One region of the Paenarthrobacter sp. CC6 genome, then DNA from elsewhere that is predicted to be linked to it. Evidence: predicted binding sites of a transcription regulator. Region 1 holds the regulator's gene; each other region holds the start of a gene.
The links. Region 1 encodes HrcA, which represses chaperone genes, less so after heat shock. Its sites were predicted from a motif close to TTNGCACTCGNNNNNNNCGAGTGCNAA; they were not measured.

Region 1 (7,114 bases):
GGACACCCGGTTGTTCACCGTGGCCTGATTCGACGTTCGCCGGCTACCAGCGACCGAGGACGTCGCTGGCCAGGACGACGGCGGCGGGTCCCGCCGTCGACGACCGCAGGACATGGTGACCCAAGAGGGCCGTCACGGCCCCTGCATCGCTAAGCCGCGTCACTTCACGCGGCGAGATCCCGCCCTCAGGCCCCACGATCAACAGAACCTCACTGGGTGAAGCGCCGTTGACATCCAGCCTCTCCAGGACCTCCCGCAGAGGGTTTTTGGCGTCCTCGTGAAGAATGACGGCCAAGTCGGCCTCGGCAACGGCTTTCACCAAACCGCTGGAGTCGACGATCGGGCGGACTGGAGGTACCCAGGCCCTGCGCGCCTGCTTTGCAGCCGCGGTGACCACTGACTCCCATTTCGCATGCGCCTTGGCTGCCCGCTCCGCCTTCCAGCGCACGATGGATCGCTCCGACTGCCAGGGAATCACGGCATCAATGCCGAGTTCCGTTGCCGTCTCGATTGCGAGCTCGTCGCGATCACCCTTGGCCAACGCCTGAACCAGTACCAATCGAACGTCCGGCTGGGCTTCGAAGACGATGTCGGTGGCGGTGACCGTCAGGGCACCGGGCGTCGCTTCGGCGACCACACCAGTGAGACGGGCACCTGCGCCGTCGGCGATGTCAACGGACTCACCGACGGCCAAGCGCTTCACCGTCACTGCGTGGCGGGCCTCCGGACCCTCCAGGACAAAATCAGTACCGGGCGCTACGTGGCTGAGGCTGCCGGCCGGCGTAAAGAAAACGGGGTTGCTCACCGCTACAGGTTACCGAGCTTGTCCCGGAGCTTTGCGAACATGCCACCACTGGCCACCAGTTTTCCTTCGGTGAACTGCTCGCCGCGGAGCTTGGCAAGCTGCTGGAGGAGTTCTTCCTGTGCATGGTCCAGTTTTGTAGGTGTTTCCACATGCAGGTGAACCTTGAGATCGCCGCGGCCGTAGCCCCGCAGGTGCGTTACGCCGAGGCCACGAAGGGTGATGACCTCTCCGGACTGCGTGCCTGCCTTCACTTCGATGTCCTGTGCGCCGTCGAACGTCTCAAGCTGCACGTCGGTCCCCAAGGCAGCAGCCGTCATGGGCACGCTGAGGGTGGCGTGGAGGTCGTCGCCTTCGCGTACGAACGTGGAATCGTTGTTGACGCGGATCTCCACGTAGAGATCACCGGCCGGACCACCTGCGGGTCCTGCTTCGCCCTGGCCGGACAGCTGGATTCGCGTACCGGTAGCGACGCCGGCGGGAACCTTGATGGTGAGCGAACGGCGGCTCCTGATGCGTCCCTGGCCGTTGCATTCGTTGCAGGGATCCTTGATGACGGTGCCGAAGCCTTCACAGGAACCACAGGGGGCGGTGGTCATGACCTGCCCCAGGATGGAGCGGACGGCGCGCTGAACCTGGCCGCTGCCACCACAGATGTCGCAGCGTTCAGGGTGGGTTCCCGGGCGGCAGCAGCTGCCGTCGCAGGTGGGGCAGACCACGGCTGTGTCCACTTCAAGCTTCTTGTTGACGCCGAACACGGCATCCTTGAGGTCGATCCGAACGCTGATAAGGGCGTCCTGGCCACGTCGTACGCGGGAGGCGGGCCCTCCGTGTCCACCGCCGCCGCCAAAGAACGTGTCGAAGATGTCCTGGAAGGCGAAGCCCTGGCCGGCGTAGCCGCCGCCGAAGCCGTTATCAGTGCCGTTCTCGTTGCCCGTGGCATCGTAGACGCGGCGCTTCTGGGGATCTGACAACACTTCGTAAGCGTGCGTCACGGCCTTGAACTGCTCCGCGACATCTTCACCCGGGTTTACGTCCGGGTGAAGTTTCCGCGCCAACTTGCGGTACGCCTTTTTGATCTCTTCCCCGGTGGCTTCCGGCGAGACTCCCAAAACGTCATAGTGGCTGCTCAAAGTCGGTATCTCTTCCTGGTTGTACTGCGGATGTTTTCCCGGGCCGGTGTTCAGCCGCCGAGAATGCGGGAAAGGTAACGGGCCACGGCACGAACTGCTGCCATGGTGGTGGGATAGTCCATGCGGGTCGGTCCAAGGATTCCCACCTTGGCGCCGGAACCGTAGCCGGTGGCCACTACAGAGGCCTCGGCCAGGCCGTCGTACGGATTCTCCCGGCCAATGCTGACTGTCACGCCCCGGGGATCGTCTCCCATGTCCGACAACAACCGGAGCATGACAACTTGTTCCTCAAGGGCCTCAAGCACGGGACCGATGCTTAGCGGGAAGTCAACGTTGGAACGTGCGAGGTTGGCCGTACCGGCCATCAGAATGCGTTCCTCACGGCTGGTGTCGCTCAGGGACTCCAAGCCATTGGCCAGCCTTTGGGCGAGGGCACGAAGATCCGGCGGGCAAAGGGCCACCACCGACGGTAACACCTGCGGCAGGAGTGCCAGCTGGGTGCCGGCGATGCTGCCGAGGAATCGTGACCTCAACAACATCAAAGCCTCGTTCCCCACGTCCGAACCGGCGTCGATGACTTTTTGCACGACGCTCCCGGTGTCCGCAATGAGGACCACCAGCACCTGTTTGGGGGCCAGCAGAACGAACTCCGCGTGGCGGACCAATGCGCGGTGCGAGTGGGGATACTGCACGACGGCGACCTGGTTGGTCAGCTGGGAAAGGAGCCGTACTGTGCGCTCAAGAATGTCATCGACGTCGTCGGGTCCTTCAAGCAGCGAATGAATTGCCCGACGCTCGGCGGCGGACAACGGCTTGACCTGGGAGATGCGGTCAACGAACAGGCGATAGCCCTTGTCAGTGGGGATTCGGCCGGCACTGGTATGCGGGGCGGCAATGAGACCTTCTTCTTCCAGGACAGCCATGTCATTGCGGATGGTGGCACTGGAAACACCCAGGTGATGACGCTCAACGAGGGCTTTCGATCCCACCGGCTCCCGGGAATGCACGTAATCCTCAACGATGGCACGCAGCACTTCCAATTTGCGTGGCTCACTCATTGCTACACCTCCTGACGACTGCCATGGTCCATGGGACCGGTCCCCGCGGGACCTCCAATGGATCACCGCACACTTAGCACTCAACATGCCCAAGTGCTAACAAGTCTAGTATGAGCCACCACGTTGTTAGCATTGAAACCGTCCGAGGACTGCATCCAGGGCGGCGTCCCGATACCGGCTGACGGCAACCCGCCCCTGTCCCCTTTCACATCACCACAGAGGTAGGAATTCCTTGGCTTTCGACAATTGGGGCCCGCAGGACCTGACCGCTCCAGCCAAACGCCAGCTCCCTGAGGTGCCGGTGCAACGCGGCATGGTCCTCGAAGACGTCCAGTCAGGATGGGTGGGCGAAGTCACCCGGGTGGAAAAGACCGGTGGCATGCACATCGTGTCGCTCGAGGACAGGCGCGGTAAAACGAAGTCGTTCCAACTCGGGTACGGATTCCTTCTCGAAGGACAAGCGATCAGGTTGATGCCTCCGGCCCCTCGCCGGCCCGCTTCAGCGGTTCAGGCGAATCGCACGGCCTCGGGTTCGGTAAAGGTCCAGGGGCAACGGGCGCAGGTCGCGAAGGCCAGCCGCATCTGGGTGGAGGGCAAGCACGACGCTGAACTCGTGGAGAAAGTCTGGGGTGACGACCTCCGTGTTGAAGGAATTGTGGTGGAACCGCTCCACGGCGTGGACGACCTCAAGTCCGCCATTGCCGACTTCCGACCCGGTCCCGGCCGCCGCCTTGGCATCCTGGTGGACCACCTCGTGGCGGGCTCAAAGGAGTCCCGGATCGCGGCCGAGGCCATGACTGTCCCCGGCGCTGCAGGCAACGTCCTGATCGTGGGCCACCCTTATGTGGACGTGTGGCAGGCCATCCGGCCGAAGGTCCTGGGCATCGAGCAATGGCCCGCCGTTGCCCGCGGCACTGATTGGAAGACCGGGATTCTCACGGCCTTCGGTTGGCCCCACGAAACAGCGGAGGACATCGGGCTGGGCTGGCAGCGCCTGCTGGGCGCAGTGCACAGCTATGCGGACCTTGAGGCATCGTTGTTGGGGCGTGTGGAAGAAGTCATCGACTTCCTCACCGTCCCGTAGTCCACGGTCCGGATCATCAGGATCCGGCATGCTTCCGGGGCGTTGGTCCCGGGAAGGACGCGCGGCCCGGTATTCTTGGACAGCAACACAGCAGCATCTTTAAAGCATTTAAAGCAAAGGGAAGACACCGTGGCAGATAACGCTCCTGAAGAACCGGGCAGCGCCGCAGGCCGGCCCCAGTACCATGGCGCCCCTGCCAACGCACTCCCGTTGACAGCCAGCGAGGACAGGCAGTGGGCCACTTTGGCGCACTTCGGCGGCATCCTTGGATGCTTGCCGGCTCTCCTGATCTACCTGATTTTCCGCGACCGCGGGCCGTTCACTGCGCAGGAATCCAAGGAGGCACTGAATTTCACTTTGCCTCCCACCATTGCCGCCGTCTTGGCCAACATCCTTGTTCTGCTGCCGGTGGTGGGAAACATTTTTGCCGTCATTGCCACGGGTATCTGGGTGGCACTGACGTGCTTCTCTGTTTCAGCGGGCATCCGGGTCAACCACGGCCAGCCGCACCGCTACCGTTTCAACCTGCGCTGGATCAAGTAGGACCCCGATCCGCCCGATGACTCCGGGGGTACCGTACCGGGCTGTCAGTCCCAGGCGAAGGTCAGTCCGGCAGGATCCTGCGGACTACGGCATCTGCGAGCAACCTTCCCTTAAGGGTAAGAACCAGTCGTCCCTTGAATGCCTGAACCGGATCAACCAGTTCGTCAGCAATGAGGCCCGCCATCGCGTGGCGCCCAATCGCATCCAGGGCATCTACGGCAAGTCCCGTTCCGAGCCGCGCCTCCAGCATGATCCGCTCGACTTCCCGGGTGCCGGCGTCGAGGGTTTCGCGCCCTGCGGCAGGTGAGGTCCCTGCCCCCAATCGTGATGCGTAGGCCGTGGGGTGTTTGACGTTCCACCACCGGACACCGCCCACGTGTGAGTGCGCGCCGGGGCCGATTCCCCACCAGTCGTCTCCGCGCCAGTACGCGAGATTGTGCTTGCACGCCTGATCCGGAGTCCTCGACCAGTTGCTGACTTCGTACCAGTTCAAGCCGGCCGAGGAGATCATCTTGTCCGCCAGTTCATACTTGGCGGCGTGGTCGTCGTCGTCGATTCCGGGCACCTGGCCACGTTTGATCTGCGCGGCAAGTTTGGTGCCGTCCTCGACTATCAATGCGTAGGCGCTGATGTGGTCCGGCCCGTACGAGAGTGCCGTCTTGAGTGAGAACTCCCAGTCCTCCATGGACTCCCCTGGTGTCCCGTAGATAAGGTCCAGGCTGACGGAGAGGCCTGCTTCGCGGGCCCATTGCACCACCAGCGGAACCCGGCTGGGAGTGTGGGTGCGGTCCAGCACTTTCAGCACGTGCGGAACCGCAGACTGCATGCCGAAGGACACGCGGGTGAAGCCCGCGTCCGCAAGCACCTTCAAGGATTCGGGTGTTACAGAGTCCGGATTGGCCTCGGTGGTCACCTCAGCGCCGGGCTCCAAGCCCCAGTAGCCGACGGCGGCGCGCAGGATCTCTGCGAGATCCTCCGCAGGCAGGAGCGTGGGCGTACCGCCGCCAAAAAATACTGTGCTTAGTGGACGATGCGGAAGGCCTGAAGCCTCAAGGGCCGTCGCCGCGAAAGCGACTTCGGAAACAGCCGTGGAAGCATAGGCATCCTGCGACGCTCCCCCGCCGAGCTCCGTGGCGGTGTACGTATTGAAATCGCAATAGCCACACCGTACGGCACAAAACGGAATGTGCACGTAGAGCCCGAATTTGCGTTGCTCGACGCCGTCCAGCACCTGCGGTGGCAATAATCCATCCGCAGGTGCCGGATCGCCCAAAGGAAGGACGCTGGGCATTTACTTCTTGGCCTTGTCCTTGGACTCGTCGGTCGTCAGTGCTGCGATGAAGGCCTCCTGGGGAACCTCAACGCGGCCCACCATCTTCATGCGCTTCTTGCCTTCTTTTTGCTTTTCGAGCAGCTTGCGCTTACGCGTGATGTCACCGCCGTAGCACTTGGCAAGAACGTCCTTGCGGATGGCACGGATGCTCTCACGGGCGATGATGCGGGAGCCAATGGCTGCCTGGATGGGCACTTCGAACTGCTGCCTGGGAATAAGCTCGCGGAGCTTTCCGGTCATCATCACACCGTAGGCGTAGGCCTTGTCGCGGTGGGTGATGGCGCTGAACGCATCCACTTGTTCACCTTGTAGCAGGATGTCGACCTTGACGAGGTCGGCGACCTGTTCGCCGTCGGCCTTCCAGTCCAGCGAGGCGTAACCGCGGGTCTTGGACTTCAGGAGGTCGAAGAAGTCGAACACGATCTCGGCCAGCGGGATCCAGTATCGGAGCTCCACGCGGTCCTCGGACAGGTAATCCATGCCCTTCATCTGGCCGCGGCGGCTCTGGCACAGTTCCATGATGGCGCCAACGAACTCGTTGGGCGCCAGGACCGTGGCAGAGACCATGGGCTCGCGGACCTCGGAGATCTTGCCTGTGGGGTACTCGCTGGGGTTGGTGACGTGGACGACGCGCTTGTCTTCCAGGGTGACCTCGTACTCCACGTTCGGAGCAGTGGAAATGAGGTCCAGGTTGTATTCACGCTCGAGGCGCTCACGCGTGATTTCAAGGTGCAGAAGCCCCAGGAAGCCCACACGGAAGCCGAAGCCCAGCGCAGCGGAGGTCTCGGGCTCGTACACCAGGGCGGCGTCGTTGAGCATGAGCTTTTCGAGCGCATCGCGAAGGACCGGATAATCCGTGCCATCCAAGGGGTACAGGCCCGAGAAGACCATCGGCTTGGCATCTGCGTAACCGCTGAGGGATTCCGACGCCGGCTTGGCCAGGTTGGTGACGGTGTCGCCGACCTTGGACTGACGGACATCTTTCACGCCGGTGATCAGGTAGCCCACCTCGCCAACGCCCAAGCCCTTCGAGGGCGTGGGCTCCGGGGAACTCACGCCGATTTCGAGAAGCTCGTGCGTTGCACGGGTAGACATCATCTGGATACGTTCGCGGGGATGCAGCATGCCATCCACAACACGGACATAAGTTACGACGCCCCG
Region 2 (7,114 bases), on a different contig from region 1:
GACCGCACCGACACTTAAACGCGCCCGCGCCCCGGCAGCCAGCAGCAGCAGGCTCCAAAAGACCTGACCGCGGACGCACAACGGCGGCCCCCACCGGAGTGGGGACCGCCGTCGCGTGTTTTCAAGCGTGAGCCTGGCGCTGTATCGCTACAGCTGTGGGGCTTAGAAGCCGCCCATGCCGCCCATGTCGTCGCCGCCGGGAGCCGGAGCGTTCTTCTCGGGCTTGTCTGCAACAACAGCTTCAGTGGTCAGGAAGAGACCAGCGATGGAAGCAGCGTTCTGGAGAGCCGAGCGGGTGACCTTTACGGGGTCGTTGACGCCGGCAGCCAGAAGGTCTTCGTAGACGCCCGTGGCAGCGTTCAGGCCGTGGCCGGAAGGCAGGCCGCGAACCTTGTCCACCACAACGCCCGGCTCCAGGCCGGCGTTGAAAGCGATCTGCTTCAGCGGTGCGTCGATGGCAACCTTGACGATGTTGGCACCCGTTGCCTCGTCACCCTGCAGGGTGAGGTTGGCGAATGCCTTGGCGCCTGCCTGGATGAGGGCAACGCCACCACCGGCAACGATGCCTTCTTCAACAGCAGCCTTCGCGTTGCGGACTGCGTCCTCGATGCGGTGCTTGCGTTCCTTGAGCTCAACTTCGGTGGCGGCACCCGCCTTGATGACTGCAACGCCGCCGGCCAGCTTGGCCAGGCGTTCCTGCAGCTTCTCGCGGTCGTAGTCGGAGTCGGAGTTCTCGATCTCGGCGCGGATCTGGGCCACGCGGCCTGCGATTGCGTCAGCGTCGCCGGCACCTTCAACGATGGTGGTCTCGTCCTTGGTGACAACAACCTTGCGGGCGGTGCCGAGGAGGTCCAGGCCGGCGTTTTCGAGCTTGAGGCCAACTTCTTCGGAGATGACCTGGCCACCGGTGAGGATGGCGATGTCGGCCAGCTGGGCCTTGCGGCGGTCACCGAAGCCCGGAGCCTTGACGGCAACAGACTTGAAGGTGCCACGGATCTTGTTGACGATCAGGGTGGCCAGGGCCTCGCCCTCGATGTCTTCGGCGATGATCAGCAGCGGCTTGTTGGACTGCATGACCTTCTCCAGAACCGTGACGAGTTCCTTCACGTTGGAGATCTTGGAGTTGACGATCAGGATGTACGGGTCTTCGAGGACCGTTTCCTGGCGTTCTGCGTCCGTGACGAAGTAAGCGGAGATGTAGCCCTTGTCGAAGCGCATGCCTTCGGTGAGCTCAAGTTCCAGGCCGAAGGTGTTGGACTCTTCAACCGTGATGACGCCTTCCTTGCCCACCTTGTCCAGGGCTTCGGCGATCAGGCTGCCGATTTCCGGGTCACCGGCAGAGATGGAAGCCGTAGCTGCGATCTCTTCCTTGGTTTCGATTTCCTTGGCGGAGGCCAGCAGTTCGCTGATGACTGCCTCAACAGCCTTCTCGATACCGCGCTTGAGGGACAGCGGGTCGGCGCCTGCGGCAACGTTGCGCAGGCCTTCCTTCACCAGTGCCTGGGCGAGGACGGTTGCAGTGGTGGTACCGTCGCCAGCGACGTCATCCGTCTTCTTGGCAACTTCCTTGACCAGTTCTGCACCGATCTTCTCGTAAGGATCGTCCAGCTCGATCTCCTTGGCGATGGAAACGCCATCGTTGGTGATCGTGGGGGCGCCCCACTTCTTTTCGAGGACGACGTTGCGTCCACGCGGGCCGAGGGTGACCTTGACGGCGTCTGCGAGGATGTTCAGGCCCCGCTCGAGGCCGCGGCGTGCCTCTTCATCAAATGCAATGATCTTGGCCATAACGGCGGTAGTCCTTTCGGGACAGTCGTTAAGAAGGTACCTGTCAGATGGGGTGCCCGCGACGGACGGTCCTTCACGTGCGGCCTCTGTATGCCCCGCGTTCCGAACCTCACCCCACCAAGGTGTTTCTTGATCTCCCAGCGATCCCACCACTGTCCGCCACCGGGGAAACCCGGGCCGGATTTAGCAGTCGAACCGCAGGAGTGCTAAATCAATAATTAGCACTCGACCGGGGAGAGTGCAAGCAGAGCCTCCACTTTTCGCAGTAAAAACACGGGTTTCAGCCGATAGCTGATGGCGATGCGGGACAACCCTGAAAGTCAGGCGACGCGAACACCCTCGGCCTGCGGTCCCTTCTGGCCCTCCCCCAGTTCGAACTCCACCCTCTGGCCCTCCTCGAGGGCACGGAAGCCATCCATCTGGATAGCCGACCAGTGCACGAAGACGTCGTCGCCGGACTCATCCACAGTGATGAATCCGTAGCCCTTTTCGGCGTTGAACCATTTGACGGTTCCCAATGCCATGATGCCCACACTTTCGCAGTAGCCAAGACCGGTTGCCGGGATCTCCGGACCGGAATTAGTCCACTGTAACCACAGTCACTCCGCCGGCGCTGCCCCCAATGGGCGGGGTGCTGGTTTTGTTATTGAGGCTTAACCGAGTTGGCCGTTTTGGGCCGTGGAGTCGCGCCGTTACTGGTAGCCGGGTCCCGCTACGACAACCAGCGGCTGCTGCACATCCGGGGTCTCAATGATCGTCTGGATGCCCAGGAGGGTTCCCAAGGCCTCTGCATTGGCCTTCTGCGCCGGAGCGTTGTAGAAGATCACCGAAGTCTGCTGGGGAATGCCGCCCCAGTTGGCTACCGTGCTGAGCGTCCAGCCACCGCCCTGCACCAGGCCTGCAACCCTGCCCGCCAAGCCGGCAGTACCTGCCCCGTTGTAAACCGCCACCGGAACGCTCTTGTCCACCGGCGCCGATGACGGCGTCGCTGACGGAGTGCTCGACGGCGTCGGCTGGGTGCTCGGTTCGCTGGAAGCGTGCGGGGCGCTGCTCGATTCGGAAGGCGCAGCGGACGGCGAGGTGGATGTTTGCTGGGGTACCGGCGTCGAGACGTTTGACGACGCGCTGGGCGCGACAAGCCCAAGGTTCGGCAGGATGAGGAACGCTACGAGGCCGAGCACCAGAGCCACAGCTCCAACAGTCAGAACCGGCCACAAGGTGGGACGCGCGATGTCCTGGCCGTCGCGATGAACGCCCTGCCGGGAGGTGTTCTGTGGGACCTGGTCGAATTCGTCCCTGGCATATTTGGTCATGGTGAAGCGTTGTCCTTGCTGGTTGCTGCTGACAGATCAGCCTGGCGATTTACGCGTCCGACCCCAAGCGCCGCGCTGTCCGCGCGCGTTGGCGGGACGTACGTAGTCTACGCAATCTCTTGACGAGCATGGGGTCGTGGGCCAGCGCGTCCTCGGTGTCGATCAGTGCATTCAGGATCTGGTAATAGTGGGTGGCAGAGAGGTCGAAGAGCTCCCGGATAGCCTGTTCTTTCGCGCCGGCATACTTCCACCACTGCCGTTCCAGCGCCAACATCTGCTGATCACGCTCACTCAATGGGGAGTCGCTTCGGGTACCGGCCGTGAGATCTTCCAAGGCCAACCCGTCGGCCTGCGGCGCCATTGGTTCCGGTGCTGGTTCTGCCACGGCATACTCCTTCGACGCTTGTTGGGGAAAATGTCCTACCCCCATGTTACGGGCGAATAACATCACTGTCATTCGCCCGACCTCCGCCACGCGGGAGACAATGGCCAGGTGACTGGCGAGGATGCTCTCTTTGATCTTGAACCTGCGGGCCCGGAGGACGCGGGCTTGGCTGCGCTGCTTGACCGTCCGATTGAGGAGCTGATGGCTCCCGACTGGGCCGATGCCCTGCGTCCGGTCGAAGGCCAACTGCGCGATGCCCTGTCCTTTGCCGCCCGGCGTGCCAACGACGGCAAACAGATCCTCCCCGCCTCCGGGAACATCCTCCGGGCGTTCCAGCAACCCTTGTCCGACGTCAAAGTCCTCCTCCTGGGCCAGGATCCCTATCCGACACCGGGACACGCCGTGGGACTCTCCTTCTCCGTCTCGCGCGAAACACGGCCCATCCCCCGCAGCCTTGCCAACATTTACCGAGAGCTTCATGACGACCTCGGCCTCCCACCCCGCGTCCATGGCGATCTCAGCGCATGGACGGAGCAAGGCGTCCTCCTCTTGAACCGCGTCCTCACGGTCGAGGCCCGCAATGCCGGCGCCCACCGCGGGAAAGGATGGGAGGCCATCACGACGGCGGCAGTCACCGCCGTCGCACAGCGGACGGACGGTGCGGGACGGCAGAAGCCGCTGGTCGCAATCCTGTGGGGCAAAGACGCCGAAAGTGTCGTGCCGCTGCTGGAGGGGGCGCCGTCGGTGGTCTCCGTCCATCCAAGCCCGCTCTCGGCGTCCCGGGGCTTCTTCGGTTCCAAACCCTTCAGCAGGACCAACGCATTGTTGGTCGAACAAGGCGCGGAACCTGTCGACTGGGAACTCCCGGTCCTGTAGGACGTGAGGGAGCGTCCGGCCCAAGCACGCGGAACGTGAGGGAGCGTTTGTAACCTTCGACTTGTAACCTTCGACTCATACCCGGCCGGGGCCCAGTCGATTAGCTTAGGCTTACCTATATGACTGCTCTCCCCGTCACCTCGTCCGCCACACGCAAAAGCCGTCCGCAGGTCAACCTGACCGTCTTGCGGAACGAGCGCCTTTCGCCCCACATGGTGCGGATCGTGGCCGGCGGTCCGGGGTTCAACGACTACGTCAACAACGACTACGTGGACCGCTACGTCAAGATCGTCTTCCCGCAGGACGGCATCGACTACGAGCAGCCCCTGGACTTGTGGGCCATCCGCGAGACCATGCCACGCGAACAGTGGCCGCATACCCGGACCTACACCATCCGCTGGGTGGACCTGGAGGCACAAGAACTGGCCATCGACTTCGTGGTGCACGGGGATGAAGGCCTTGCAGGTCCTTGGGCGGCCAAGGCCAGGCCCGGGGATTCGCTGATTTTCACTGGTCCGGGCGGCGGCTACAACCCATCCCCCGACGCCGACTGGTACCTGTTTGCCGGAGATGACGCAGCGATCCCTGCGATCGCCGCATGCATTGAGGCCCTGGACGCCGACGCCCGGGGAACCGCCTACCTCGAGGTAGACAGCGAAGCCGACATTCTTCCCCTCGCAGCGCCCCACGGAGTCGAACTGCACTGGCTGCTGCGCAAGGGCACGCCGGCCGGCTCCAGCCCCCTGCTCCTGGACGCCCTGCGCAGCACCGAATGGCTGCCGGGACGCGTCGACGTCTTCGCGCACGGCGAGCGGGGGTACATGAAGGGCCTCAGGGAGATCTTCTTCGTCCAGCGCGGCCTGGAGCGTTCGCAGGTTTCGTTGTCCGGGTACTGGGCCCTGGGCCGTGTGGAAGAAGTGTTCCAAGCTGAGAAGAAGCTTCCCGTCGGCCAGATCTAGCCGACTTTTTGTACAGATATTGCCCCTAAAAAGGCCTTTTAGGGGCAACATCTGTACAAAAACTCCAGAGGGGGGAGGCGGCCTAGCGCCGGCGCACCCGGCGGCGTTCGTTGCTGGAAAGACCCTTGGTCAGCGGCCTGGCGAGGTTGTCGCCGAGAACGATTCCTGCGGCTACCCCGAGTACGATCGCGCCTGCATTCAGCATTCCGCCCGCACCCAGCAGGATGTTGCCGCCTTCCACGGTCAAGGCATACATTGACCGGAAAATGGTGAGCCCCGGCAGCAGGATGAGCGCGGCCGGAACAGCCACCACCAGCTGCGGGGCACCCAGCTTCAACGCCACCACACGGGCCAGGAGGCCAATGGCCACGGCCGCAACGGCTGGAGACAAACGGTCCCCCAGGCCGGCCTGGCCGACCCCCCACAAAACGAAGAAACCTACCAACCCGACTGCCGCCGTCGGAATCAACAACCGCATCTGGGTCTGTTCCGTCACGCCGATTGCCACTACGGCGACGGCGATCAGGATGGCCTGGCCCCACAGCGGGTACGCGTCGGGGAACGTCTGGGTGACGTCGAGGACGGCGCTGCCCATGAGTGTCCCGACCACCACGGCCACGCCGATGCCCGCCACGATCGCGCCAAAGGTCAGCAGCGTGGAGAGGAACCGGCCTGCGGCAGTAACCGGAAAGCCGTTGATGGCATCCTGCACCGAGGACACCAGCCGGCCCGTGGGAAGGAGCAGCAGGATTCCACCGGCCACCACAATGGATGGGGCGATCTCCACCCCCGCCCAACGGAGCATCAGGGCAACGAACGTAACCAGGAAGGCGCAGGCCATGGTGTTGAAGAAGTCCGCCGTCCGCCATCTAACAAGCTGGCGGGACAGCAGGCTGATGAGGATGTTGGAACCGAAAGCCACCGCCGAGGCACCAATGCCGCCACCCAACACACCCACAAAGACTGCGGCGAAGATACCGAAGGCGATCGTCACCATCCACCGGGGGAAGGGTTTGGCACTGCGGATGATGCCGTTCAGCCGGCGAACGGCTTCGTCACGGCCAACTCCCCCGGCCACGATGTCGGTGACCAGTTGATGGACCTGAGCCAATCCGGCGTAGTTGTTGGTCCAGGAGCGCACCACCCTCAGCAGGGTGATGGGGGTCTGGTCCTTGGGAGCGTAGTTGATGGCCACCGACTGGTTGGTGATGTCCACTTCCACGTTCTTCAGTCCGAGCGCGGCCGTGACAGCGATCATGCTCGTCTCTACTTCCAACGCACCCGCACCGTAACGGAACATCACTTCGGCCAAATGGAGCGCGAAGTCGATGGTCTTGCGGGCCGAGGCGTCCACGCCAACCACCTGGATGGTGGGATTGGCGTAAGGACTCCCGGCGAGCCGGTCCACGATGTTCATGGGAGCGGTAGGCGGACTATCGCCCTGCACCAGGCGCATCAGCATGCGTTTGGCGTTGACGTTCTGCCGGACCTGCGACGGGCGCAACGGCTGGGTCTTTGGCAACCCGTCGGTCTGGGGCCGGCTGGCGGACCCATCGGGGCGTTCAGTCACGCGGCGATCCTCCCTTGGCTGTTTGATCAGCGGTTACCCCGCAGGTTTCGTACTACCGGCAATTTGCCCAGCGGCAATCGTCCCAGAACTGTCTGGGCGGCCCCTGCGAGCTTCCTGGCCACACGGTACGCCGTGTACTTCAGGGGACTGACCGGAGCAACGAAGTCACCCAGCAGCTGGACTACCTCGCCACCGAATCCCTTCTTGAATTCATAGCCACCGT
Region 3 (7,114 bases), on a different contig from region 1:
CGCCGGGGGAATGGCCAAAGCTGTTGCGGCCGCCCTGAGGGACGCCGGGTTCACTGCCGTCACCATCGTGGCCCGCAACGAAACCACCGGCCGAGCGCTCGCCGACCTCTACGGCTTCGATTGGCAGGACGACGTCAACGGAGCCACCGCGGACCTCATCATCAACGTCACCCCGCTGGGCATGGCCGGCGCGGACGAAACCGCCCAGTCCTTTGACGACGCCACCATCGCAGCCGCGCAGGTGGTGTTCGATGTGGTGGCCCTTCCCTCCGAAACGCCGCTCATCACCGCCGCGCGCGCTGCGGGCAAGCCGGTCATCACAGGAGCCGAGGTCATCGCCATTCAGGCCGAGGAACAGTTCGTCCTGTACACCGGCGTTCGCCCGACGCCCGGCCAAGTACGGGAGGCCTCGGAATTCTCGCGTCGCTGACGCCGCAGGCCTGCTAAGCCTGGGCGGTCACCGGTTCCACCACGACAGCCACTCTTTCCTCGCCGATCCTGGTGAGGACAAGGGTGGCTGTTTTCGCATCTTTGCCCTTGGCGGGTTTGGCGGGGAGCAGCTGCTTCCGCAGTTCCTCGGGTGTCACTGCCGTGCCGCGCTTCTTGATATCCAGCACGGTGATGTTGTTTGACTTCACCCACGCTTTGAGGGCCTTGACGTTGTACGGCATCACGTCCAGCACCTTGTAGGCCCGGGCAAACGGAGTGTCGTGGAGTTCCGGGGCGCAGATATACGCGATGTGCTCGTCCACCAGGTGCCCGCCCAGCCGCTCGGCGACGTCGGCCACCAGGCCCGCGCGGATCACCGCACCGTCGGGTTCGTAGAGAAAGCCTTCAACAGGCCCGACGGCGGCTTCCGGGCCACCGCCGAAGTCCTCGCCGCTGGTGATTTCGGCGGCGCCCTGGCTGCCAAGGAGCAATGCGGCGCGGCGGACGCCCGGGCGGGCTACTGAGTTGAACCACAGGGTGGCCTCGGTGACATCGCCGCCCACGGAAACCCATTGGGCCTCGCAGCCCGAAGGCACCGAGTCGTGGGGGATGCCCGGGCCCATCTTCACCCCTACTGCACGCCCGGTGGCCGCCACGCTCTCCACGAAGGACAAGGGGGGCGAGAACGCCTCCGGGTCCCAGATTCTTTTGGTTCCCGACGTGGACGTGGTGCGTCGGGCAGGGTCCATCCACACGCCGTCGATGCCCTCGAGGTCCATTGATTCCGCGTCCGAGTGCACCACCGTTGCATGCGGGAAAGGCATGAGGTTGATCATGGCGCAGGCAGCGGTGGTTTCGTCCATCTCCACAGCGGTGACAGCAATGTCCATGGAAGCCATCGCCATGGAATCGGCGCCGAGGCCGCAGCCGAGATCGGCCACGTGGGTGATGCCGGCCTGGGCAAAACGTTCGGCGTGGCGGGCGGCGACGTTCAGCCGGGTTGCCTGCTCCAGGCCCGCCTGGGTGAACAGCATCTGCCGGGCGAATTCGCCGAACTTCGCCTCAGCCCGGGTCCGTAAACGGGACTGCGTGAGCACGGCGGCCACGAGTTCCGGGGAGTGGCCGGCCTTGCGGAGGCTGGCATTGACGCTGAAGGCATCAGCCTCACGGTAGGGTCCCAGCGAGGCAAGAAGCTCCCAACCTTCAGTGGTCAATAAAGGTGCGATCTGTTCCTGCGGTGCATGAGGCATGGGAACAAGCCTAACGTCGCGCGTCATGGCTGCGTGACTGGGGAATCAGCCGGATAGGGTTGTTTTCATGGAAGACAACGCAGCACCACAGCCCTCCCGCCTCACCACGTATGCCCGTCCCGCCCTGATCGCGGGCGCTGTCATCGCGGTGGTCTGCATAGGCTTGCTGATCGTTATTTTCGCGCTGGATTCCTTCAACGCAGCGGCCTACTCCGTCAGTGGCAAGAGCGTGAACGATGCGACGGATGAGGCACGCGACATCCGCGACCTCTACGCCGGTGCGCGCCTCGGCGGGATCATCGCGCTGGTGGTTTCCGGCGTCGTGGCGGTGGCTTCGGCGGTGGTGCTTTACCTGAACCGCGGCAGCGCTTCCTTGGATGAGGACGACGACGGCGAAGACTACGACCTTGATGACCTCCGGGACCAGTGACAACGTTCACCGATGACGAAATGCTGGCACTCACCTTGACCGAGTGCTAACGCCTTACATAGAGTCTAGTTAGCACTCTCCCCTTGAGGGTGCTAATCACGCCAGGCGTCCACCGGCACCGCGACGACGGTTGTACGCCACGGCACCCTAGTTCTTAGTCCATGAATCAGCTCATGAAAAGGAGAGTCCGAGTGTCGGTCTCGATTAAGCCTCTTGAGGATCGTATTGTTGTTCGCCCGCTCGAAGCAGAGCAGACCACGGCTTCCGGCCTGGTTATTCCGGACTCCGCGCAGGAGAAGCCGCAGGAAGGCGAAGTTGTTGCAATCGGCCCCGGCCGCTTCGATGACAACGGCAACCGCGTACCGGTTGACGTAGCTGTTGGCGACGTCGTCATCTACTCCAAGTACGGTGGAACCGAAGTCAAGACCGGCGGCAGCGAGTACCTCGTTCTGTCCGCCCGCGACGTCCTTGCGATCGTCGTAAAGTAACTTCCTGGAGCCCCGCACCGCCGTCGCGTTGGAATCATTCCGAGCGTCAGCGGTGCGGGTTTTCTGTCTCGAAAGGACACAACCATGGCAAAGCAGCTTGCTTTTAACGATGCTGCCCGCCGGTCTCTTGAGGCCGGTATCGACAAGCTCGCCAACACTGTCAAGGTGACGCTGGGCCCGCGCGGCCGCAACGTCGTCCTGGACAAGAAGTGGGGCGCCCCCACGATCACCAACGATGGTGTCACCATCGCCCGTGAAGTTGAGCTTGACGACCCCTACGAGAACCTTGGCGCCCAGCTTGCCAAGGAAGTAGCCACCAAGACCAATGACGTTGCCGGTGACGGCACCACTACGGCAACCGTGCTGGCCCAGGCCCTGGTCAAGGAAGGCCTGCGCAACGTTGCTGCCGGCGCAGCTCCCGGCGAGATCAAGCGCGGCATCGAAGTTGCAGTGGAAGCCGTCGCTGCACGCCTCCTGGAGAATGCCCGCGAAGTCGAAGGCACCCAGGTAGCCAACGTCGCAGCCATCTCCGCGCAGAGCGATGAAGTCGGCGAGCTCCTCGCCGAGGCCTTCGGCAAGGTAGGCAAGGATGGTGTCATCACCATCGAAGAGTCCTCCACCACGCAGACCGAGCTGGTCCTGACCGAGGGCATGCAGTTCGATAAGGGCTACCTCTCCCCGTACTTCGTCACCGACGCAGAACGCCAGGAAGCTGTCCTCGAAGACGCCCTCATCCTGATCAACCAGGGCAAGATCTCCTCGCTGCAGGACTTCCTGCCGCTGCTCGAGAAGGCCCTGCAGGCCAACAAGCCCCTCTTCATCATCGCTGAGGACATCGAAGGCGAAGCCCTTTCCACCCTGATCGTCAACCGTATCCGCGGCACGCTCAACGTCGTTGCCGTCAAGGCTCCGGGCTTCGGCGATCGCCGCAAGGCCATGCTCCAGGACATCGCTACGTTGACCGGTGCGCAGGTAGTTTCCCCGGACCTGGGCCTGACGCTGGACTCCGTTGGCCTCGAGGTACTCGGTACCGCCCGCCGCATCACGGTCACCAAGGACAACACCACCATCGTTGACGGTGCCGGTTCGGCCCAGGACGTTGCCGACCGCGTTGCACAGCTCCGCGCTGAGCTGACCCGGACGGATTCCGACTGGGACAAGGAAAAGCTGCAGGAACGCCTGGCCAAGCTCGCTGGCGGCATCGGCGTCATCAAGGTTGGCGCAGCCACCGAGGTTGAGCTGAAGGAAAAGAAGCACCGCATTGAGGACGCCGTTTCCTCGACGCGTGCAGCCCTCGAAGAAGGCATCGTTTCCGGTGGCGGTTCCGCCCTGATCCACGCCCTGAAGGCCCTGGACGAGTCCCAGGCAGTCAAGGACCTCGAAGGTGACGCTGCGGCCGCTGTAGGCATCGTTCGCCGCGCACTGGTCCAGCCGCTGCGCTGGATCGCGCAGAACGCCGGCTTCGACGGTTTCGTGGTCACCGCCAAGGTTTCCGAACTCGAAGCCAACCACGGCTTCAACGCCAAGTCCGGCGAGTACGAGGACCTGATCGCCGCCGGCGTGATCGACCCCGTCAAGGTCACCCGCTCTGCACTCCGCAACGCCGCTTCCATCGCTGCCCTGGTTCTCACCACCGAGACCCTGGTTGCCGAGAAGCCCGATGAGGAAGAAGACGCACACGCAGGCCACCAGCACTAAGCGCCTGTCCCACGGAAACCCCGGTCGCACCTAGTTGTGACCGGGGTTTCTGCTGTTAAGATCCTGTGCGATGCATCACAACTTCCGGGCCGGCGTATCGCTGTGGCCGCAGGGACCCGAATGACGCATCGGCACAGGTCACACACAGGAAGAGCTGCAAGAATGGATGGCTGAACCGGGCCCGGGGGAGGTGCGGAAGGCGGTCAGCAGCATCCTCGAAGTGGGGGCGGGTGGGCTGAACCGCGTATTATGGATGCTTTGTGCCAGCCGCTTTAAGGAACTGCCTAACGTGACTACCCCAGCGATTACAGCCCCTGCCCACCGCGGTAGGCGGGCTTCCGGTCCCGTTGGAAAGTCCAAGTTCCGCCCTGAAATCCAAGGTCTCAGGTCACTGGCCGTCCTCATGGTGGTGAGTTATCACATCTGGATCGGCCGGGTTTCCGGAGGGGTGGATGTCTTCCTCCTCATCTCCGCGTTCCTCATGACCCTGCAGTTCACGGGCCGTTATAAACAGGGCCGCCCCATGGACCTCCTGCGGCACTGGCTGCACCTATTCAGGCGGCTGCTGCCCGCCGTCGTGGTTGTCCTTCTGGGAACGCTGACAGCCACCTTCGTCCTCCTGCCACCTACACGGTGGGCTGAAATTGTCCAGCAGGCCTGGGCGTCCTTGTTCTACTACGAGAACTGGCTGCTCCAACAGCTTGCGGTGGACTACTACGCCACGGACCACAGCATGGCCAGCCCGGTGCAACACTTCTGGTCACTGTCCATCCAGGGCCAGGTGTTCATCATCTGGCCGGTGATCTTCGCAGCGGTCGCGCTTCTGTGCCGCCGCTTTGCCCTCAGGTACCGGGCGACCCTCGTGTATGTCTTCGCCATAATTTTCCTGGTCTCGTTCGTCTACTCCATCATCTTCACGGCCACCAACCAGGCTGTGGCGTACTTCGATACCTTCGCCCGTCTGTGGGAATTTGCCTTGGGCACCTTGCTGGCCCTGGTGCTGCCGGGCTTGAACTTCTCCAAACCCGTCCGCGTACTGATGGGCTGGATCGGCGTCATTGCCATGCTCACCTGCGGCATCGTGCTGCAGGTCCAGACGGCTTTCCCGGGTTTCGTGGCATTGTGGCCCACCCTGGCAGCCGTCGCCGTCATCGCGGCAGGCCAGACCGGCAGCCGCTTCGGTGTCGACCGGATCCTGAGCTCCAAGTTCCTGGTCCGCCTGGGCGACAATTCCTACGCCCTGTACCTCTGGCACTGGCCCATCCTGGTCATCGCGCTGGGCTGGAGCGGCAAAGAGCACGCTGGATGGCTTTCCGGCACTGCCATCATCGCCCTCTCGCTGACGCTGGCGTTCCTCACCACCAAGTACATTGAGAAGCCTTTCCGCCAGTGGAAGTGGCCCGAGATGAAGCGCCGCCGTTCGTTCATCGCGATCGTTGCCTGCCTTGCCGTGGTCACTGCGCCCCTGATGGGCTTTCAATACAGGCAGGACCTTGAACAGCAGGCTGCTGAAGCCCGGATGGTCTTCGACAATCCCGGCGCCAAGGCACTGCTGCCCACGTATGTGAACGAGGTTGCCCCCAACGCCCTCACCCAGCCCACCGCGGAACGGATCGGGCGCGACTGGGCCAAGCTTCCGGACGGTTGCTCCGGCGATACCAAACCGGAGTCGCAGCTGCTGCGCGACAACTGCCAGCAGAACAACGTGGGCTCTGATGCCACCAAGACTGTCCTCGTCCTGGGCAACTCGCATTCCCAGCAATGGCTGGCCGCGCTGGGCCAGATGGCTGAAGAACACCACTGGCGCTTGTATGCCTTGCTGTACGGGGCCTGCCCGTTTGCGACCGACGATTCCGATGTCGAGCCCGAGTGCAATGAGTTCAACAGGGAAGTGCGCAAACACATTGAGGAGCACGCCCCCGACGCCATCTTCACGGTGGGCACCAAGGCCGAACCCTCGGAGCCGGACGAGAAGCTGACGCATGGATTCGAGGAACTCGTCTCGGAAGTCACGGCCCGCGGCACTGAGGTCATCGCAGTACGGGACAATCCCAGGTTCACCTACAGCCTGACGGACTGCACCCTTTCGAAGGGAGTGGACAGCCCGGACTGCCGGCCGCTGAAAGCGGACGTACTGGCAGAGCCGAGCCCCTTTGAGGAAGTCATGGGCAAGTACAAGGACCTGTTCCTGATCGACATGACAGACCTGATCTGCATCGGCCTCTATTGTCCGCCCATCATCGGCAATACCTTCGTCTACCTGGACGACAACCACTTGACCAAGACCTATGTGAAGAGCATGACGGACATGCTTGATGAGAGGTGGTTTGCCGCGACGGGGTGGCAACGATGATGAGCACCCGCACCAGCACTCGCAGCGTGGATAAAATCACGACGCCGGAACGCGGCTTCCGTCCGGAAGTCCAGGGCCTCCGCGCCCTGGCTGTGCTCATGGTCGCTGCCTACCACATCTGGCTTGGCCGGGTCTCGGGCGGGGTGGACGTGTTCCTCCTCATCTCGGCTTTCCTTCTGACGTTGTCGTTCACGCGGAAGCTCGAAGCCGGTTCGCCGCTGAAACTGCTGCGGCACTGGCTCCACGTGTTCAAGCGACTCCTGCCCGCCGTCGTCGTGGTTTTGCTGGGTGTTCTGCTGGCGACCTGGGCATTCATTCCGCAGAGCCGTTGGCCGGATGTCCTGGCCGAAGCCTGGGCGTCCCTGTTCTACCGGCAGAACTGGCAGCTCGCGGACAATGCCGTGGATTACTACGCGCAGGACCACTCCGGTGCCAGCCCGCTCCAGCACTTCTGGTCCCTGTCTGT
Region 4 (7,114 bases), on a different contig from region 1:
GCCATGGTCTCGGGCCAATCTGCCGTGATACCAGGTCCAATGCCGGGCCCGATATCGTCTGCCCCGGCGCCGGAGATCTCCATCCGGTAGGTAACCCGGACGCGGCCGCCGTCGAGCTTTTCGATGCGGTGGGTGGTCCGCAGCAGCAAGCCGTCGAATCGCGCTTCGTCAACGAAGAGCTCACCCGGCACCACCTCGGCGAGCTGCAGCGCGATGGGGTCCTCGCCCGGAGGTGTCATCAGGATGGTCGCGCCCTCAGCGAAGGGGCCGTCGATCTCGATCCGCTCGATCTCGGCGTTCCAGCCGCCCCAACTTTCGACGTCGGCCCACAGGCGCCAGATGTCCTGTTGTGCCGCGCCGGTCTCAACGCTGTGTTCGTAGTCCCACATGGCTGCCTCCTCTGGAAGATGATCTATGCACAGACTATCTGTGCATAGATCATCTTGTCCATGGAGCGCGAGGATTTACTTTTCGCAGCCGATGCCATCGTGGTCGTTGTCCAGGCCGTAGATGTCCGAACCGATCACAGTCACAGGGCCTCGGACGTATGAGGGACCGTTGCCTTTGCCGCCAGCGCAGTCGACGTCGGAGTCAATCGGCACGCAGGCACCGGCATAGTTCGGGTCGCATTGGCTTTGTGCCGGCGCGACGGGAACCGCCTTGGGTGCCGCGTTCGCGGCTGCTTGGTCGGCTGCAGCTTTGTCGGCCGCGTCCTTCGCTGCAGCTGCCTGGTCGGCAGCCGCCTTGTCTGCGGCCGCCTTGTCCGCTGCCGCCTTTGCCGCTGCGGCTTGGTCAGCTGCCGCCTTGTCTGCAGCTGCCTTATCCGCCACTGCCTTGGCCGACGCGGCACGCTGGTCATTCAGTGCCTGTGCTGTGGCTGAATCCAACCACGTCAGTTTCCCGGTCTGATCAACGGCGCACACGTACGTCTCGCCTGCCAAAACCTGGGTCTTTGTCTCCGCAGAACAGGACGTTCCCGAGATCTTGCTGGGTGTTGGCGTGGGCTTTGGTGATGAAGTGGTGGCCGGCGACCCGCTGGAGCTGCTCACTGAGCTGGCAGTTCCAATCGGTGCGCAGGCCGTCAACAGAATGAACAGTGATCCCATGGCCGCGATGCCAAGTGCTTTGGGCCGAGTACTCCGGCTGGATGCTGACTGTTTTTCGGCGCGCGAAAATTGTTTTTGCAAAGTAATGCCCCCTTTTAGTGCGCCGATGCGATGGCGCGTGCTGCGACCATAACACCCGCCTTAAGGGCGAGAGCGAAAAAGTCGCATATTACGTGCCACATGGCTGAGTCTGGCCTGTGCAACCATGGGTGGATGCTTGGGGAGAACGAGACCACGGGAAAGGCTGGGCTTTTCCGTCTCTTGGCAGCGGACTTGCAGGCACTCGGGGCTGGACGGCAGCTCGTTGGCATCGACGGCGTGGATGGCAGTGGCAAATCAACCTTCGCCGAGGGGTTGTCGGAAGCGCTTACGTTGTCCCAGGCCCGCCCGGTCCTGATTATTCACGTCGACGATTTCCTCAATCTTCAGGAAGTCCGACACCGCCGGGGCCGGGCATCGCCCGAGGGATTCTGGCTGGACACATATGACTACGACGCGCTCGAAAAGTACGTCCTCACCCCGCTCGGGAAGGGCGGCGACAGCGTGTATCGTCCGGCAGCTGCGGATGTCCGAAAGGATGTGCCGCTACGCCCCGAACCCCGGAAGGCGCCGTCCGATGCGATCATCCTGGTGGAGGGAATGTTCCTCCACCGCGACCGGATGGCCGGCCACTGGGACTACTCCGTTTTCCTCGATGTTCCCTTCGCGGAAACGGCCAGGCGCATGTCCGTCAGGGATGGCAGCAACCCGGACCCTGAACACCCCTCTATGCGCCGCTACGTTGGCGGGCAGCGGCTCTACTTTGAAGAGAGCCGGCCATGGACGCGCGCCTCACGGGTTGTCGACAACACTCTTCCCGAACAGCCAAGGCTGCTGTCTGCAACAGAGGCCGCACAGCGGCAGCGCTGATCAGCGAGCTACGCCCGCGCGTGCCGCTTCCTGTCGGCACCGCCGGTGGTGCCTTCCTCGTCGACAACCACTGACGCGCCCGTACCCAAGCCGCGCACCGTCCACCCGGCGCTCCGCCAGGCCTCCGCGTCCAGTACGTTTCGAGCGTCCAGCACCATCCGGCGTCGTACCAGTGAACCGGCAACAGAGGGCGACAACGCGACGTACTCGTCCCATTCGGTGAGCAGCAGCACCAGTTCGGCGCCATCGAGGGCGCGTTTGGTGGAGGCCTCGAAACGGATCTGCGGGTAGCGGATCCACGCGTTGTTGATGGCTTTGGGGTCGGTGACGGTGACGTGGGCGCCGGCGTCGGCGAGTTGCTGGGCGACGTCCAGGGCGGGGGAGTCGCGGATGTCGTCCGTGTCCGGTTTGAAGGCGGCGCCGAGGATCGTGACGGTGCGGCCGGAGAGGAAACCGCGGCACATTTCGCGGGCCACCTCCACGGCGCGGGAGCGCTGGTCCAGGTTTACCGAATCAACCAGGGCCATCCACTCATCCACGGACGGTACGTCCAATTCACGCGCCTGGGCCCGGAAGGAACGGATGTCCTTGGGCAGGCAGCCGCCACCGAAGCCGAGCCCGGCGTGCAGGTAGCGGTTGCCGATACGAGGATCCAGGCCCATCGCCTCACTCAACTCACTCACGTCCGCGCCCGACGCGTCGCACAGCTGGGCCATCGCGTTGATGAAGCTGACCTTCGTGGCCAGGAACGCGTTCGACGCCGACTTGATCAGCTCCGCCGTCGTGAAGTTGCAGACCAGACGCGGGATGCCGGCGCAGATCAGCGGCTCGTACACGGCATCCAACGCGGCGGTAACTGGGACGCCGGCAGCGGCGCCCTTGCCACCCGGAACCCCATACACCAGCCGATCGGGCACCAGCGAGTCCTTCACCGCGGTGCCTTGCCGCAGGAACTCCGGATTCCAGCCGAGCAGGACGTCATAGCGTCGGGCCAGCACCGCGCGAAGCGTTTCCACCGTGCCTACCGGCACAGTCGATTTACCGACGACGGCGGCGCCCTTCGCCAAGTGCGGCAGGAGGCTCTTCGTGGCGCCCATCAGGTACGAGAGGTCCGCGGTGTCCGAGGTCTTGGACTGCGGGGTACCCACGCAGAGAAAGTGCACCTGCGCGTCCGCTGCAGCCGCGAAATCCGTGGTGAACACGAGCCGGCCTGTGGTGCGGCCATCCTTCAGGAGCTCATCCAGACCCGGTTCATGGAACGGGGCCAGCGCCTTGTTGAGCTGCTCCACTTTGGCGGCATCAACGTCGATGCCCACCACGGTGTGGCCCATGGACGCCAGAGTTGCAGCGTGGACTGCCCCGAGGTAGCCGCAGCCGATCACGGAGATCTTCATGAGGAGGGTCCTTTGCTTGAGGTGAGTTCCGAGGGGCCGGTTGTTTCGCTGGGCACGCCGGAGATGACTTCGTTGTAATGACGGACCAGCTCGGCGCTGAGCACCGGCCACGTCCGGCCCTGGACCGAAGCGGCAGCTGCCGTTGCGAACGCGCGGCGCTTGGCGTCGTCGCCCATCAGGTCCTGGACGTAAGCGCGGAGCTGGGTGAGGTTTCCGGGCTCGTACAGCCAGCCGGTGCGGGAGTTTTCCACCAGGTCCAAGGGGCCGCCGCGACCCGTGGCCACCACCGGAACGCCCGACGCCATGGCTTCCTGGATGGTTTGGCAGAACGTCTCGAACTCGCCGGGGTGGACGAAAAGGTCGAAACCGGCGACGGCCTCCGCCAGGGCTTCGCCGCCGAGGAAACCGGCGAAATGGGCGTTGGGAAGCGCGGCTTGGAGAGCTTCGCGCTGCGGGCCATCGCCGACGATGACCAGCTTGGTGTTCGGCACATCCGCCAGCACGGCGAGATCCTCCACCTGCTTCTCGACGGCGAGCCGGCCGACGTAGCCGATGATGCGCTGACCGTCAGGCGCTACTTTGCTGCGCCACGCCGTCGAACGTTTCGCGGGATTGAAGCGCGCGGTATCCACACCGCGCCGCCACATGTCCACGCGAAGGATGCCGCGTCCGCGCAACTGGTTCAGCGCGAAAGTGGACGGCACCAGGGTCCGGGTGGCCAGGAGGTGGATGTTGTCCACGCGGTTCCAGGCCCAGTTCTCCAGGAACGGCACGCCATAACGGCCCGCGTAGCTGGGGACTTCAGTTTGGTAGATCGCGACCGTAGCGATGCCGAGTTGGTGGGCGGCCTGCACGGCGCGCCAGCCGAGGACGAAAGGGGAGGCGAGGTGAACGACGTCGGGCGCGAAATCGGCAAGGATTCGCTTGACCCGATTCACACCACCCAACGCCACCCGCACATTCGTGTAACCGGCCAGCGGCACCGAGGGAAGCCGGTGCACATACGCGCCCTTCTCGACGCTCGAAACATCAGTGTCCGAGGTCGACGGCGCGATCACCATCACCTCATCCCCGCGCTCCTGCAGATGCTCCAGCACCCGCAGTATCGAATGGGTGACCCCATTCATCAGTGGCAGGAATGATTCGGCGACGATTGCGATCCTCACGCCTCCCACGGTGGTCGCGGCGGGTGGCTTACTGGGTGCGCGGGGGTGGCCTGTGCGGGAAGAGTGGGTTAACAGGTGGGTTGGGCTGGTCTCCGACTCGCAGCAAGCAGGGGCAATTTTGAAGAAGACAGTCGCACTGGGAGTAGGAAAGCCGCAAGCGACTTACTGATGTTCGGTTGGTCGCCCACCCTGTGCCCTCTTCAAATCCTTCCGCAGCCCCCGGTTGTCCGCGCGGAGTTCCTCGTTGTGCTCACTCAGCCCACGGTTGTCCTCGCTCAGCCCGCGGTTCTCCTCCTCGAGCTCCAGCACCCGCTTCACACCGGCCAGGTTCAACCCTTCGTCCAGGAGCACCCCGATCCGGCGCAGCGTGGTCAGGTCGTTTTCGCTGTAGCGGCGCGTGCCGCCGTCGGTCCTCTCGGGGGTGAGCAGACCCTTGCGCTCGTACTGCCGGATGTTCTGCTGCCCGGTTCCCACCAGTTCCGCGGCAACTGAGATCGCATAGACCCCTTGCGTGTCCCGGCCACCATCAGTGCCGCCGTCGGACGCTGGGGTGGGCAGGCCGCCGTCGTGCTCCTGGGCAGCAGTCGCGCGATCCGAAACCGCCATTAGAACCTCCGAAAATCCTCCAAAAAGCTACTTGCACCACTCTCTCACCAGTGCTATAAAAAATCTATACCAGCCAACACAGATCGAACAGGCTGGAACCTACAACAGAATCAGCATCAAAACCAAAGGAGTGAGAACCCAATGCTGATGCGCACTGACCCGTTCCGCGAATTCGACAGGCTCGCCCAACAGGTTTTTGGCACAACAGCACGCCCGGCCGGAATGCCGATGGATGCATGGCAGGAGGACGGACAATTCGTTGTTGCCTTCGATCTGCCTGGCGTAAGCCCTGATTCGGTGGAGTTGGATGTCGAACGGAACGTCCTGACGGTAAAGGCAGAACGGAAGTCGCCCGCGGGTGAGAACACGGAGATGATTGCCGCCGAGCGCCCGCAGGGAGTCTTCAGCCGGCAACTCATCCTGGGTGACACTTTGGACACCGATGGCGTCCAGGCCAGCTACGACGCCGGGGTACTCACACTCCGCATCCCCGTCGCCGAGAAGGCCAAGCCACGGCGCATTGAAATCACATCCAATGGGCAGAGGCAGGAGATCAACGCATAATCCAGTCCGTCCTGCCGGAAGGCTCACCCGGGGGTGGCCGACCGGCAGGGCAGCGACCGGGAACGACGGAGGCGGCCGCATCGGAAAAGTCGGGCGCAGGCTTCGTGCCACGTCACAGCGTTTCTTAGCGCACATGAAAGCGACCCCCGCCCGTCGTCTCCCGATTGATGGCCCCCGGCCCAGGCCGGGGGCCATCGCCTGATCCGCAGCATGAACCGGAACCCGCAGTGAGTACGCAACCCGACTACTACGCCACCCTCCACGTGCCGCCGGACGCGACGGCGCGTGAAATCACCCGCGCCTACCGCGCACTGCTGCGAACCCACCACCCGGACACCCGCCAAAAGGTCGACGACGGCGACACCACCTCCGCGGCCGACCTCCGGGAACTGCACGCCATCATGCAGGCGTACGTCGTGTTGTCGGACCCAGGAAAGCGGGCGGCATACGATCGGGCGCGGCGGAGTACATCCATTGTTGGTGCCGGCGGAACACCCGTGAAGGTCCGGGTGCACAGGCGCGAACCACGGCCTGGGACGAGCGGCGAGCAGTCACCGCTCACCTTTGGGCCCACCCGTTGGGAACCTTCGTCCAAAAACCTGAGAACACCAAGGAGTAATCCATGAGTGCTTGGCGTCCGTATGACGGCCACATCATCCCCGCGTTCTACGAGCGGTTCGAACAACGCTGGGGCAGGGGGACAGCGCCGTTCCTGGACCCGGAAGTCCACGAACAACCCCTTCCCCGGGCGCAGTGGATCAACCCGGACACCGGTGCCGCGGTCGCCGTCGTCCCCATCTGGACCGACGATCCAGAGCATCGCTCCTTCGGGGTGTTCTATTTGCCGCCGGCAGGTGACATCTGGATGCTGCGCCCCGGACCCACCACGTTCGTGGAACCAAAAGGAGGCGCCAACCAGGAGCAGGTGACACTTCGCAACGACGCCTTCAAGAAGGCCGTCAATCATGCCAAGGAGTTCATCTACGGCCCGCAGTTGTGAGTGAGCGTTCGAGCGTCTTGTGGGTTGCCGCGAGGGGTGAGGTCTCGACCCAAAGGTGTCCTTGCAAAGTGCCGAGAGCCAACCCCTCGGCGAGGTGGGTGCCGACGCCTCGGCCGGCGTCGAGCGTTTATGACCCGCAAACCGATGGCCGCCATGGATACGCATTGACGACACCCAAATTTGGGTGGCATCAATCCGTTTGCGTGGCACAGGTCGGGAAGGTTGGCGCAGGGCAGGAGGTGTGGCCGCCCCAACCCGGCGGACCGCCGTCGTGGTTGCCGCGAGGGGCGAGGTTTCGACCGAAAGGCACCCCCCAAAGTGCCGAGAGCCCACCCCTCGGCGAAAGGTGCGCCCCCAAAGTGCCGAGAG

Region 2: the regulator HrcA is predicted to act here: its motif matches at 1,972-1,998, upstream of groL (chaperonin GroEL).
Region 3: the regulator HrcA is predicted to act here: its motif matches at 2,133-2,159, upstream of groES (co-chaperone GroES).
Region 4: the regulator HrcA is predicted to act here: its motif matches at 5,212-5,238, upstream of PV760_RS04125 (Hsp20/alpha crystallin family protein).

What each region holds. Positions count from the first base shown of each region.
Region 1 is NZ_JARDAN010000006.1:226,946-234,059, forward strand. It holds gene PV760_RS05855 (GerMN domain-containing protein) at 1-28, shown strand, start outside; gene PV760_RS05860 (16S rRNA (uracil(1498)-N(3))-methyltransferase) at 44-805, opposite strand; gene dnaJ (molecular chaperone DnaJ) at 808-1,935, opposite strand; gene hrcA (heat-inducible transcriptional repressor HrcA) at 1,986-2,993, opposite strand; gene PV760_RS05875 (DUF3097 domain-containing protein) at 3,226-4,077, shown strand; gene PV760_RS05880 (DUF4870 domain-containing protein) at 4,207-4,620, shown strand; gene hemW (radical SAM family heme chaperone HemW) at 4,682-5,911, opposite strand; gene lepA (translation elongation factor 4) at 5,912-7,114, opposite strand, start outside.
Region 2 is NZ_JARDAN010000020.1:81,883-88,996, forward strand. It holds gene groL (chaperonin GroEL) at 163-1,788, opposite strand; gene PV760_RS17910 (cold-shock protein) at 2,109-2,312, opposite strand; gene PV760_RS17915 (LytR C-terminal domain-containing protein) at 2,481-3,101, opposite strand; gene PV760_RS17920 (DUF3263 domain-containing protein) at 3,151-3,486, opposite strand; gene PV760_RS17925 (uracil-DNA glycosylase) at 3,595-4,362, shown strand; gene PV760_RS17930 (siderophore-interacting protein) at 4,482-5,321, shown strand; gene PV760_RS17935 (threonine/serine exporter family protein) at 5,404-6,891, opposite strand; gene PV760_RS17940 (peptidoglycan bridge formation glycyltransferase FemA/FemB family protein) at 6,918-7,114, opposite strand, start outside.
Region 3 is NZ_JARDAN010000001.1:78,751-85,864, reverse strand. It holds gene PV760_RS00390 (shikimate 5-dehydrogenase) at 1-430, shown strand, start outside; gene PV760_RS00385 (THUMP-like domain-containing protein) at 444-1,679, opposite strand; gene PV760_RS00380 (hypothetical protein) at 1,747-2,109, shown strand; gene groES (co-chaperone GroES) at 2,301-2,597, shown strand; gene groL (chaperonin GroEL) at 2,682-4,295, shown strand; gene PV760_RS00365 (acyltransferase family protein) at 4,549-6,648, shown strand; gene PV760_RS00360 (acyltransferase family protein) at 6,645-7,114, shown strand, end outside.
Region 4 is NZ_JARDAN010000005.1:362,785-369,898, reverse strand. It holds gene PV760_RS04155 (SRPBCC family protein) at 1-389, opposite strand, end outside; gene PV760_RS04150 (hypothetical protein) at 465-1,049, opposite strand; gene PV760_RS04145 (nucleoside/nucleotide kinase family protein) at 1,320-2,015, shown strand; gene PV760_RS04140 (UDP-glucose dehydrogenase family protein) at 2,024-3,409, opposite strand; gene PV760_RS04135 (glycosyltransferase family 4 protein) at 3,406-4,575, opposite strand; gene PV760_RS04130 (MerR family transcriptional regulator) at 4,738-5,181, opposite strand; gene PV760_RS04125 (Hsp20/alpha crystallin family protein) at 5,323-5,745, shown strand; gene PV760_RS04120 (J domain-containing protein) at 5,973-6,371, shown strand; gene PV760_RS04115 (hypothetical protein) at 6,368-6,745, shown strand.